2 linked regions of the Promicromonospora sp. Populi genome follow. Each later gene encodes a partner of the first gene's protein in a complex. Links are inferred from orthologs where the notes say so. Each region holds a gene or a part of one and is shown on either strand. Other genes may lie near its edges.

Region 1 (6,556 bases):
GGTGAAGGGCGTGCCGGTGGCGTTGACCTCGGACTCCGGGCTGGGGAGCACGGGCTCGGCCAGGGCGGCGGGCTGTTGCCCGGCGGTGTCAATGGCGGACGCCGGGGTCACCAGCGTCGTCGCGGTGAGGCAGGTGACCGCCACCGCGGTAACAAGAACGGTCGTTCGTCGGATGCGTCGCAGGCGTTGCACATGACCTCCCGCTGGGCCAGGGCGAGGCCGCGGCTCCGCCGGTCGCTACGGCGTCGTTGCCGTTGCTGACTGCGACACAGTAACAGTCCAGGTCACGCAAAGGGTAGATGTCGGTCACGTTAAGGTTTGGCGCCCGACAGCCATCTCGGCGGCGCGAACAGCCAGCGTGCCCCGATCCGCGGGGCCAGGGCACCCAGCCCCAGCCCGACGGCGATCGCCGCCGCCCAGAGCGCCACCGGCAGCCACTGCGACTGCGGCGCCGGGATCCAGATCGCGTTGCTGTACAGCAGGAAGAGCAGCCCGAGCACCACGGAGGTGTGGGTGACGAACACGGGCAGGGTCCGCGAGCCGATCCACTCCAGCCCGAGTGACCTGGGCAGATACCGGGCGCCGGGCACCCGGGACGCGAGCACGCTCACCGCCACCCCGGCCGGCACACCAGCGATGTTGGCCAGCAGATAGAGCCCGGGGACGTCGGAGAAGCCGAGCTGCCGCACCCCGACCTGGATCCCGAGCCAGACAGCGACGGCGCCCACCGCCCACAGCCAGCCGATCCCGTGGGCGACCCGCTCGGCGAACCGTTCGAGCAGCGGGCGCAGGTGCAGCCCGCCGAGGAAGAACACCACGAACTGCGCGGTGCCCCGCCAAGCGATGCTCTCCGGTTCCCAGCCGGCCAGCGCCCACGCGCTCACGGCCGCGGCGAGCACCAGCTGGATCGGCGCAGGTACCCGTCGTAGCGCCCGCGCGATCACGAAGAACGCCGCCAGCGTCCAGATGAACCACAGCTCGGAGCGGGGGACCAGCAGCGACCAGGCGAGGTGGTGGGCCACGGTGCCCCAGTCGGCGTCGGCCACCTGGTAGTAGCCCGTGAGCAGGCGGACCACGAGGGAGATCGGCTCCCACAGGACGAACACCCAGGCGAAGAAGAGCAGCTTGCCGCGGGCCAGGCGGGACCACGGCACCGTGACCCACTTCGCGGCGAACATGCCGGACACGGCGAAGAACAGGGGCATCCGCAGGCTGCGCAGCGTCTCGTTGACCTCCCGCAGCACGCTCACGTCGTAGCCGGTCGACGCCGTCCAGTTGGTCGCGTGGTAGAGCACGACGAGTGAGATGGCGAGACCGCGGGCGGCGTCGGGCCAGGCGAGGCGCACGGGGGCGTGCCGGTCGACGACGGCGTCGCGCCCCCGTGCCGCCGCACCTGCGTGTCGCGGGGATCCGGAAGGGGTGAACATCGCCGGTCATCGTACGTGCAGCGGCGGACATCGGAAACGAATCCTTACGCTGTCGGTGGCCCGGAGTAGCCTGGGACGAGCCCCCCACAGAGCGACCCCTCACCGGGTCGTGCCCGTGATGGGCCCGTCGTCGTGCGCCCTCGAAGGACTTGCCTCCATGAACCTCACTGGTCTGCTCCCCACCCTCCTGCGTGATCCCGGCGCCTCCGCCGCGATGGAACACGTGCGCACCCGCGGGTTCGTGGACGTGGTGGGGCCGGCGGGCGTGCGCCCGCCGTTGCTGGTGGCCGCCGCCGAGCGGCGCCCGCTCGTGGTGGTCACCGCGACGGGCCGTGAGGCGGACGACCTGGCCACGAGCCTGCGCGGCTACCTGCCGGAGGACCGGGCCGACGACGTAGCGGTGCTGCCCGCCTGGGAGACGCTGCCGCACGAGCGGCTCAGCCCGCGCGCGGACACGGTGGCCAAGCGTCTCGCGGTGTTCCGCCGGCTGGCTCACCCGGCGCAGGGGCACGGGCAGGCGGGCGCGATCCGCCTCCTGGTGATGCCGGTCCGGGCGCTGCTGCAGCCCGTCATCGACGGCCTGGGGGAGCTGGAACCGGTCCAGCTGGAGATCGGCGCCACGGCAGACCTGACCGACGTCGCCGAGCGGCTCACCGCCGCCGCGTACACCCGCGTCGACATGGTCGAGCGGCGCGGCGAGTTCGCCGTGCGCGGCGGGATCCTCGACATCTTCCCGCCCACGGAGGACCACCCGCTGCGGTGCGAGTTCTGGGGCGACGAGATCACGGAGATCCGCTGGTTCTCCGTCGCCGACCAGCGCAGCCTGGAGATCGCGGAGCGTGGGCTCTGGGCTCCGCCGTGCCGCGAGATCCTGCTGACCGACGCCGTCCGGGCGCGCGCCGCGGACCTGGTCCAGACCCTGCCGGGCGCGGTCGAGATGCTCGACAAGCTCGCCGCGGGTGTCGCCGTCGAGGGTATGGAGTCGCTCGCGCCGGTGCTCGTGGACCGCATGCTCCCCGTCCTGGAGCTTGTACCCGAGGATGCGCTGCTCGTGATCGACGAGCCGGAGCGCGTGCGGCGTCGTGCGCACGACCTCGTCGCGACCACCGACGAGTTCCTCGCCGCCGCGTGGGCGGGCGCGGTAGCCGGCGGCGCGACGCCGATCGACCTGTCCGCCGCGTCCTTCGCCACGTTCGCCGAGGTGCGCGAGATCGCCGCCCGGCGCGGCCTCGGCTGGTGGACCCTGTCGGCCTTCACGCAGGACCTGGAGCTCGCCGACGACGACCTGGCCGCCGGGGGTGACGAGTCGGTGTTCACCATCGGCGCGCGGGACGTCGAGTCGTACCGCGGCGACCTCGCGCGCGCCCTGGACGACGTGCACGGCCTGCAGGTCGCGAGCTGGCGGCTCGTGCTGACCACCGAGGGCCACGGCCCGGCGAAGCGCATGACGGAACAACTCTCGGCGGCGGGCACCGCCGCCCGGCTCTCGGTCTCGCTGGAGGAGGAGCCGGAGCCCGGCGTCGTGCAGGTCCTGGCGGGTGGGGCGGGCAAGGGGTTCGTGGCGCCCGAGCTCAAGCTCGCCGTCTTCTCCGAGCAGGACCTGACCGGGCGGGCCGGCTCGGGCACACGCGACATGCGCAAGATGCCCAGCCGCCGCCGGAACGTCGTGGACCCGCTCCAGCTCAAGGCCGGCGACTTCGTGGTGCACGAGCAGCACGGTGTCGGCCGGTTCGTCGAGATGGCCCAGCGCACCATGGGCACCGCCGGCAACCGGGCCACCCGCGAGTACCTCGTCATCGAGTACGCGAGCAGCAAGCGCGGCCAGCCCGGCGACCGGCTGTTCGTGCCCACCGACCAGCTCGACCAGGTCACCAAGTACACCGGCGGGGAGTCGCCGTCGCTGTCCAAGATGGGTGGCTCCGACTGGAAGAACACCAAGGCGAAGGCCCGCAAGCACGTCCGGGAGATCGCCAGTGAGCTGATCAAGCTCTACAGCGCCCGGATGGCGACGCAGGGCCACGCCTACGGCCCCGACACCCCGTGGCAGCGCGAGCTGGAGGACGCCTTCGCGTACGTCGAGACGCCGGACCAGCTCGCGACCATCGACGAGGTCAAGGCCGACATGGAGAAGTCGGTGCCGATGGACCGCCTGGTGTGCGGCGACGTCGGGTACGGCAAGACGGAGATCGCCATCCGGGCCGCGTTCAAGGCGGTGCAGGACGGCAAGCAGGTGGCGATCCTGGTCCCCACCACGCTGCTGGTGCAGCAGCACTTCGAGACCTTCTCCGAGCGGTACACCGGGTTCCCCGTCACCGTGCGGGCGCTCAGCCGCTTCCAGTCGGCCAAGGAGTCCGAGGAGACGCTCGCCGGGCTCAAGGACGGCACGGTCGACGTCGTCATCGGCACTCACCGCCTCATCACCGGTTCCGTCGTCTTCAAGGACCTGGGCCTGGTGGTCATCGACGAGGAGCAGCGCTTCGGCGTCGAGCACAAGGAGACGCTCAAGCAGCTGCGCACCAACGTCGACGTGCTGGCCATGTCCGCCACGCCGATCCCGCGCACGCTCGAGATGGCGGTCACCGGCATCCGCGAGATGTCCACCCTGGCCACGCCCCCGGAGGAGCGGCACCCGGTGCTCACCTACGTGGGCGCCTTCGAGGAGAAGCAGATCGCCGCTGCGCTGCGGCGGGAGCTGCTGCGCGAGGGCCAGGTCTTCTACGTGCACAACAAGGTCGAGACCATCCAGCGCACCGCCTCCCGGCTGAACGAGCTGGTGCCCGAGGCCCGCATCGGCGTCGCCCACGGCAAGATGAGCGAGCACCAGCTCGACCAGGTCATCCGCGGCTTCTGGGAGAAGGAGCTCGACGTCCTGGTGTGCACCACGATCATCGAGACCGGCCTGGACATCTCCAACGCCAACACCCTGATCCTGGAGCGCTCCGACATGCTGGGCCTGTCCCAGCTGCACCAGCTCCGCGGGCGGGTCGGCCGCGGACGCGAGCGGGCGTACGCGTACTTCCTCTACCCGCCGGAGAAGCCGCTCACCGAGACGGCGCACGACCGGCTGGCCACCATGGCCGCCCACACCGACCTCGGCGCGGGCATGCAGATCGCCATGAAGGACCTCGAGATCCGCGGGGCGGGCAACCTGCTCGGCGGCGAGCAGTCCGGCCACATCGCCGGCGTCGGGTTCGACCTCTACGTGCGCATGGTCGGCGAGGCCGTCTCCGCCTTCCGCGGGGACGCCGAGGAGGAGACGCCCGAGGTCACCATCGAGCTGCCCGTCGACGCCCACCTGCCCGAGTCCTACATCGCCACGGAGCGGCTGCGGCTGGAGGCGTACAAGAAGATCGCCACCGCGCACGACGCCGCGGCGCTCGACGAGGTGCGTGCGGAGCTCACCGACCGCTACGGCGCACTGCCCGAGGTCGCCGGCGCGCTGTTCGACGTCGCCGCATTCCGCAACCACGCCCGCCGCGCGGAGCTCACGGACATCACCGCTCAGGGCAAGTACATCCGGTTCGCCCCGATGAACCTCCCCGAGTCGGCGCAGCTGCGGCTCAAGCGGCTCTATCCCGGGACCATCCTCAAGCCCGCCATCCGGGCGGTCCTCGTGCCGTTCCCCACCACCGCGCGGATCGGCGGGCGGCCGCTGCGCGGCACCGAGGTGCTGGAGTGGGCGCGCGGCCTCATCGATGCGGTGATTCTGGCGGACGTTGGTGCGGCGGCTAAGGTCGGCACCACTGCCTGACCGCGGCGGCGCCGCGGTGGGCATAGGTGAAACTCGAATTCACGGCAACTGTCGGGGACCGTATAGGCTCCACCCGCGTAACCCGCTCATCTTGTCTTTTTTGTGTGGAGGACCCCGCATGGCTCTCGGACACCGCGCGCGTGCGGTCATCGGCTCGATCGCGGCAGCGTCCGCGCTCGGAGCGCTGATGGCTGGCTGCTCGATCGACTCGCCGCAGGCGGCTGAGGGCGCAACGCCCGAGGTCGAGGCGCAGGCCGAGCTACGCGCCCTGCTCCCCGGCGAGCTACGGGGGGAGGCCACGCGGATCACCGTCGGCACCGAGTCGGGCTACCCGCCCTTCGAGTACACGAACGAGGCCGGCCGCATCGTCGGCTTCGAGATCGACCTGTTCGATGCCGCCTCGGACCGGCTCGGCCTGAAGTACACGTTCCACGACACGCTGTTCGACTCTCTGCTGGGCGAGCTGTACGCGAACAACGTCGACGTGATCGCCGCGGCGATGTCGGACACCGCTGAGCGCCAGGTGGACTACGACTTCGTGGACTACTACAACGACAGCGACGCGATCATGGTCCCGGCCGGCAACCCCGGCGGGATCACGACCCTTGCGGACCTCTGCGGTCTTACGGTGGCCGTGCTGACCGGATCGACCCAGGACGAGGCGCTCGCCGGGCTGAACGTTGCGGAGTGCCAGGCCGCGCCGGTCGAGGTGCTCCGGTTCGACACCGATGCCGACGCGCTCGCGCAGGTCCAGGAGGGCAACGCGGACGCCGAGCTCACCCAGTGGTCCACCGGCGCCTACAACGCGAGGCAGGTCGGCTCGGGCGACGTCTTCGAGGTGGCGAACGCAGAGGTCATCAACCCGTCGCCGCTGGGCTTCGTGTTCCTGAAGGGCGACGTCGAGCTGGTGCGGGCCTACCAGGCCGCCCTGCAGAGCCTGATCGACGACGGCACCTACGCCGACATCCTCGCGCAGCACGAGCTCTCGGCGGGAGCGCTGGAACGGGCCACGATCAACGGCCAGTGACGTACAGCTGACCCACGCGCACAACGGGCCGTCCCACATCGTGGGGCGGCCCGTTCTGCATGTCCGGAGCCCCGCCCGGGGCCGTCCAGGCGTAGTCCCGAGAAATAGCGGTCAGCCTAGTGACCGTTACGAGGCTCGTCGGTTAACCTGGTAACCGAAAGGAGCCATCATGGCCAGAACATCCCTCCGTACCCAGCGCGACCTCGCCTCACTCGGTGACCACCTCCGCGCCTGGCGCAAGATCCACGGCCTCACGGCCCAGCTCGTCGCCGACCGTGCGGGCATCACCCGCACCACGCTGCGCGCCATCGAGACGGGCACCGGAACGGTCAGCCTCGAGAACACGTTCGC
Region 2 (5,838 bases), 1.6 Mb from region 1 along the record:
ACTACCCCGGCCTGGGTCCAGACCGTCGCGGGCGGGCTGACGTACACCGCGCCGTCGGGCCCGGTCAGGGTCACCGGCAGGAATCGGTCGCCGTTGTGCGACGGCTCGCCGTTCGCGACGTCGGTCACCTCGCCCGTGATGTCTAGCGTGTACTGGTCGCTGACGCTCGCCAGGTCCGCGGCCGGCATACCGCACGACCACTGCGTCCCCTCGAACCAGGGCGGCTGGTACCCGTCCTCGTAGGGCGCCGAAGCCTCGGTGGGCTGATCGGTCGGCTCCTCGGAGGGCGTCGCGGTCGGCGTCGGGGTTCCGGTGTGCGTGGCCGACGGCGATGCGCCGCCGTCCGGGTCTTCGGGTGCATCCGCCGTGCAGGCGGTCAGGCCGGCGAGTGCGACACCCACCACCATCACCGCGACGAGCCGGGACTTCCGTGTCTTAACCATGGTTCTCCTCGCCCGGACGCCCCCGTGGCGCCCGTCATACCTGCTGACGGCCGGGTGGGCGCGAACGTTGCCCCCGGGTCAGGCCGAAACTGGTCAGGCCGAGACCGATCAGGCCGAGACCGCGAGCGGCACCGGCGAGACGTGCACCGGGAAGTTCACCGACCGGGCGATGAAGCACATCGCGTGCGCCTTGTGGTGCAGTGCGGCGACGTGCTCGTCGGTCGCGAGCTCGCCCGCGTCCGCCACCACCTTCGGGTGCAGCGTCACGTCCGTGAACGCGCCCTCGCCGCGGGCCTCGACCCGCATGGTGCCGGTCGCCGCGTCCGAGTACCCCCGCACCACCAGGCCCGACTCCGCCGCCAGGTGCAGGAACCACAGCATGTGGCACTGGACCAGGCTCGCGACGAACAGCTCCTCCGGGCTGTTCCGCGCCGGGTCACCCCGGAACGCCGGGTCCGACGACCCGAGCAGCGGCGGCTTGTGCGGCAGGTCGATCTCGTGGTCCCGGGAGAACGCGGTGTACGACGCCGTGCCCTTGTCCCCCGCGCCTGTCCACCGCACCGTTACGGCGTAGTCATGCGTGGCTCCACTCATGCGCCCACCCTAGGGGTGACCGGGTCACGAAGCCATGGCTGGCTGTCTCAGGCCGTGGCGCCCGCCTTCGCCTTTGTCGTCTTCCGGGCGGCGGGCTTACGCTTCGCCGCTCCGTTCGCCGCCGGCAGCACCGGGACCTCCCCGGCCTGCGCGTGCCCGTCGAGGATCTCCGCGAGATACGTCCCCGTGTGGCTCTCCGGGACGGCCGCCACTGCCTCGGGTGTGCCCTGCGCGACAACCAGACCACCGCCGCTGCCGCCCTCGGGGCCCATGTCGATGACCCAGTCGGCACTCTTGATGACGTCGAGGTTGTGCTCGATCACGATCACCGTGTTGCCCTTGTCGGCGAGCGACTGCAGCACAGCGAGCAGGCGGCGCGTGTCCTCGAAGTGCAGGCCGGTCGTCGGCTCGTCCAGCACGTACGCCGAACGGCCCGACGAGCGCTTCTGCAGCTCCGCCGCCAGCTTGACGCGCTGCGCCTCTCCGCCGGACAGCGTGGGCGCCGGCTGCCCGAGCCGCACGTAACCCAGCCCGACGTCGACCAGCGTGGAGAGGTGGCGCGAGATCGCCGGGAACGCCTTGAAGAACTCCGCGGCCTCCTCGATCGGCATGTCGAGCACGTCGGCGACCGTCTTGGCCTTGAAGTGCACCTCGAGCGTCTCGCGGTTGTACCGCGCCCCGTGGCAGACCTCGCACGGCACGTACACGTCCGGCAGGAAGTTCATCTCGATCTTGATGGTGCCGTCGCCCGCGCACGCCTCGCAGCGGCCGCCCTTGACGTTGAACGAGAACCGGCCCGGCCCGTAACCCCGGACCTTGGCCTCCTCCGTCTCCGCGAAGATCTTGCGGATCCGGTCCCACACCCCGGTGTAGGTGGCCGGGTTCGACCGCGGCGTGCGCCCGATCGGACCCTGGTCCACGTGCACCACCTTGTCGAGCTCCTCCAGGCCCGTGACGCGCCGGTGCCGCCCGGCCACCCGGCGCGCGCCGTTGAGCTGGTTCGCCATCACCGTGTACAGGATCGAGTTCACCAGCGTGGACTTGCCGGAGCCGGACACGCCGGACACGACGGTCAGGACCCCGAGCGGGAACGACACGTCGACGTCGCGCAGGTTGTTCTCGCGCGCGCCCACCACCGTGATCTGCCGGTCCTGGTCGGTCGCCCGCCGCTGAGCCGGGACCGGGATGGAGCGCCGTCCGGCCAGGTAGGCGCCCGTGATCGAGTCCTGCTGCTCCAGCAGGCCCGCGTAGTCGCCCGAGTGGATGACGTGGCCGCCGTGCTCACCCGCGCCGGGACCGATGTCGACGATCCAGTCCGCCGCACGGATCGTGTCCTCGTCGTGCTCGACGACGATCAGCGTGTTGCCCAGGTCCCGCAGCCGGGTGAGCGTGTCGATGAGGCGGCGGTTGTCGCGCTGGTGCAGGCCGATCGACGGCTCGTCCAGCACGTACAGGACGCCGACCAGGCCCGAGCCGATCTGGGTGGCGAGCCGGATGCGCTGGGCCTCGCCGCCCGACAGCGTCCCGGCGGGGCGCTCCAGCGTCAGGTAGTGCAGCCCGACGTCGAGCAGGAAGCCAAGGCGGGCGTGGATCTCCTTGAGGACCTCCGTGGCGATCTGCGCCTCGCGCACGCCGAGCTCGATCCCCTTGAGGAACTCGGCCGCCTCACCCACCGGGAGGCGGCAGACGTCGGCGATGGACAGGCCGTCCACCTTGACCGCGAGCACCTCCGGCTTGAGCCGCGCGCCGCCGCACGTGGGGCACGGGACCTCACGCATGTAGGCCTCGTACTTGTCCTTGGACCAGTCGGAGTCGGTCTCCCGGTGCCGGCGCTCCAGGAACGTCACCGCGCCCTCGAACCCGGTCGAGTACTGCCGCTCGCGGCCCCAGCGGTTCTTGTACTTGACGTGCACCTTGTGGTCGCGCCCGTGCAGGATCGCCTCCTTGGCGCGCTCGGGCAGGGCCCGCCACGGCACGTCCATGGAGAACGCCATCTCCTCGGCGAGGGCCGTCAGCACTCGCTCGAAGTACTCCGAGGACGTCTGCGCCCACGGGGCGACGGCGCCCCCGCGCAGCGTCTGCTCGTCGTCCGGCACGATCAGGTCCGGGTCGACCTCCAGGCGGAAGCCGATGCCGGTGCACTCCGGGCACGCGCCGTAGGGCGCGTTGAACGAGAAGGTCCGGGGCTCGATCTCGTCGAGCGCCAGCGTGTGCTCGTTGGGGCACGCGCGCTTCTCGGAGAACTTCCGGGTGCGCGTCAGGTCGTCGATGTCGGCGTCGACCAGCTCGATCATCACCAGGCCGTTCGCCAGGTTGAGCGCGGTCTCCACGGAGTCCGTGAGCCGGCGCTGCACACCCTCGCGTGCCACGAGGCGGTCCACGACCACCTCGATGTCGTGCTTGAGCTTCTTCTCCAGCGTCGGCGGGTCGGTCAGCTGCACGACCTCGCCGTCGACCCGGGCGCGCGCGAAACCCTTGGCCTGCAGCTCCTTGAACAGGTCCGCGTACTCGCCCTTGCGACCACGCACCACCGGTGCCAGCACCTGGTACCGCGTGTCCTGCGGCAGCTCGAGGATCTGGTCCACGATCTGCTGCGGCGTCTGCGACTGCACCTTCTCGCCGCAGACCGGGCAGAACTGCGTGCCCGCGCGTGCGTAGAGCAGGCGCAGGTAGTCGTAGACCTCGGTGATGGTGCCGACCGTGGACCGCGGGTTGCGGTTGGTCGACTTCTGGTCGATCGACACCGCGGGCGACAGGCCCTCGATGAAGTCGACGTCAGGCTTGTCCATCTGGCCCAGGAACTGCCGCGCGTAGGCGGACAGGGACTCGACGTACCGGCGCTGGCCCTCGGCGAAGATCGTGTCGAACGCGAGCGACGACTTACCCGAGCCCGAAAGACCCGTGAAGACGATGAGCGAGTCCCTGGGCAGGTCCAGATCGACGTTCTTGAGGTTGTGCTCTCGGGCTCCCGAGACGACGAGACGATTGCTCACACAGGCATCCTAGGGCGGCTCACTGACATTCGCACGCCTGTTCTATGAATCACTCTGACTGACTCGTCACACCCGCCGGGCCTCAGCGGACCGCGCGGCCGTCCACGGCGCCCGGACGACGCACCCGTGCCTGCAGGTCCAGGGCGCGCAGGAGGTCCTGCTCGTGGGCGTAGGACCCGTCGACGAGCCGACGGCGCACGTCCACGACCTCCTGCGCGTGCTCGGCGGCGGAGTCCTGCATCCCGAGCTCCAGGTGGACGGAGACCATGTTCGACAGCGCCGCGGCCAGGCTCGGCAGGTGGAGGTCCGGGCTCCGGCGCGCGAGGTCCCGGCGTACGCGCACGGCCTCCGCCGTCGGTTCGACACCGTCGGCCGGACGGCCCGCGTCGATGAGCGCCGCACCCAGGTTCAGGAGCGCGTCGGCAAGGTCCGGCTCGAACCGGTCGGGGTCGCTCCGCGCGAGCTTCCGCAGCTGGGCGACGGCCTCCTCGGTGGGCGCGACGGCGTCGTCGACCCGGCCGAGCTCCGAGTAGAGCACCCCGAGGTTGGACAGCGAGCGGGCCAGGTACTCCTCGCCCGGGTTGCCCTCCTCGGCCAGGCCGCGCCGGATCGCCAGCGCCTCCTGCTCCAGGGGGAGCGCCTCCTCCGGCTCACCGGCCCGCGAGTAGGTGACGGCGAGGTTCGACAGGGAGGCAGCCAGCATCCGGCGGTACCGGGCGGGACTCTCGCGCGCGAGGCGCCGGCGCAGCAGCACCGCCTCCCGCTCGAGCGCTATCGCCTGGTCCAGGTCGCCGAGCCTGGAGTACACGGCGCCGAGCGACGCGAGGCTGTAGGCGAGCGTCCACGTGTGCGCGGCGGCATTCTCGCGCGCGAGCTCCCGGCGCAGCACAACGGCCTCGCCGAGCGGCTCGATCGACTCCCGGTCCCGGCCGAGGGCGGCGTAAGCGTTGCCGAGGTTCGTCAGCGCGAACCCGAGCGACGGCCGGTGCCGGTACGGCGCCTGGAGCACCAGCTTGCGGCTGATCTCCACGGCCTCCAGGGCGAAGGCGGGGGCCTCCTCCGGGCGGCTCTCGGTCAGCGTGACCGCCCGGTTGGACAGCGTCTGCGCCAGGGTGACGCCCCACTGCCGCGGGTCCCGCGCCACGAGGTCGCGCATGATCGGGAGCAGCTCGGCGGTCCCCTCGTCCTCCTCCTGGTGGTGGCCGGTCTCGCTCTGCACGATGGTCAGGCTGATCAGGGTGCGAGCCAGCTCCCCCTGGGCCCAGTTCCTGTCGCGCTCGGGAGCCGCGCGGCACACCTCTACCGACTCGAGGTGGAGCACCATGGCCTCCTGGGTCCGTCCGGTCCCCCAGTGCACGGAGCCCAGCATGTTGATCGCACCGGCCAGCGCGGTGCGGTACCGGTCCGGGTCACCGGCCGCGATGCGGCGCCAGGCGACCACCCCGGCCTCCAGCGGGCTCAGCGCCTCCGCCAGGCGCCCGGACTCCTTCAGCGCAAGACCGAGGTCGACGAGCGCCTCGGCCCGGCCCACCGCATCACGTGCCGACTGGACCCACCGCTCGCCCCGGTCGACGTCGTCGGGGGTGGCACCGTGGAGGCTGCGCATCCGCAGGAGGAACGTCGTGCGCAGGATGCGCGGGTCGTCGCCGAAGGAGTCGGCAGCGCGGCGCAGCAGCTCGTTGGCCAGCTCGGCCACCCCGGGCAGGTCGCCGAGCTCGACCTCCAGGCGACGGGCGACCCGCACCACCCTCAGGGCCACCTTCCGGGACAGCCCCCACGTGCACGCGCCGACCAGGGCGACCGACCGG

Evidence for each region.
Region 2: the proteins of mfd (region 1) and uvrA are in contact, whole or in part, in a crystal structure (PDB 4DFC), measured with the Escherichia coli proteins. The link is inferred for Promicromonospora sp. Populi from one-to-one orthologs.

The regions. Positions count from the first base shown.
Region 1 is NZ_CP163528.1:2,900,514-2,907,069, reverse strand. What follows is about bases 1,186-5,378. They hold mfd (transcription-repair coupling factor), read left to right. Parts: upstream 1,186-1,584; coding sequence 1,585-5,178; downstream 5,179-5,378. Other genes in these bases: AB1046_RS13080 (ABC transporter substrate-binding protein), read left to right, coding at 5,297-5,378; AB1046_RS13090 (acyltransferase family protein), read right to left, coding at 1,186-1,427. Outside these bases: AB1046_RS13095 (Coagulation factor 5/8 type domain-containing protein), read right to left, coding at 1-144; more of AB1046_RS13090, read right to left, coding at 312-1,185; more of AB1046_RS13080, read left to right, coding at 5,379-6,205; AB1046_RS13075 (helix-turn-helix transcriptional regulator), read left to right, coding at 6,375-6,556. UniProt on the Escherichia coli protein: Couples transcription and DNA repair by recognizing RNA polymerase (RNAP) stalled at DNA lesions. Mediates ATP-dependent release of RNAP and its truncated transcript from the DNA, and recruitment of nucleotide excision repair machinery to the damaged site.
Region 2 is NZ_CP163528.1:1,326,411-1,332,248, forward strand. Bases 885-4,359 are described here. They hold uvrA (excinuclease ABC subunit UvrA), read right to left. Parts: upstream 4,031-4,359; coding sequence 1,085-4,030; downstream 885-1,084. Other genes in these bases: AB1046_RS05970 (OsmC family protein), read right to left, coding at 885-1,037; AB1046_RS05980 (tetratricopeptide repeat protein), read right to left, coding at 4,113-4,359. Also shown: AB1046_RS05965 (hypothetical protein), read right to left, coding at 1-443; more of AB1046_RS05970, read right to left, coding at 552-884; more of AB1046_RS05980, read right to left, coding at 4,360-5,838. UniProt on the Escherichia coli protein: The UvrABC repair system catalyzes the recognition and processing of DNA lesions. UvrA is an ATPase and a DNA-binding protein. A damage recognition complex composed of 2 UvrA and 2 UvrB subunits scans DNA for abnormalities.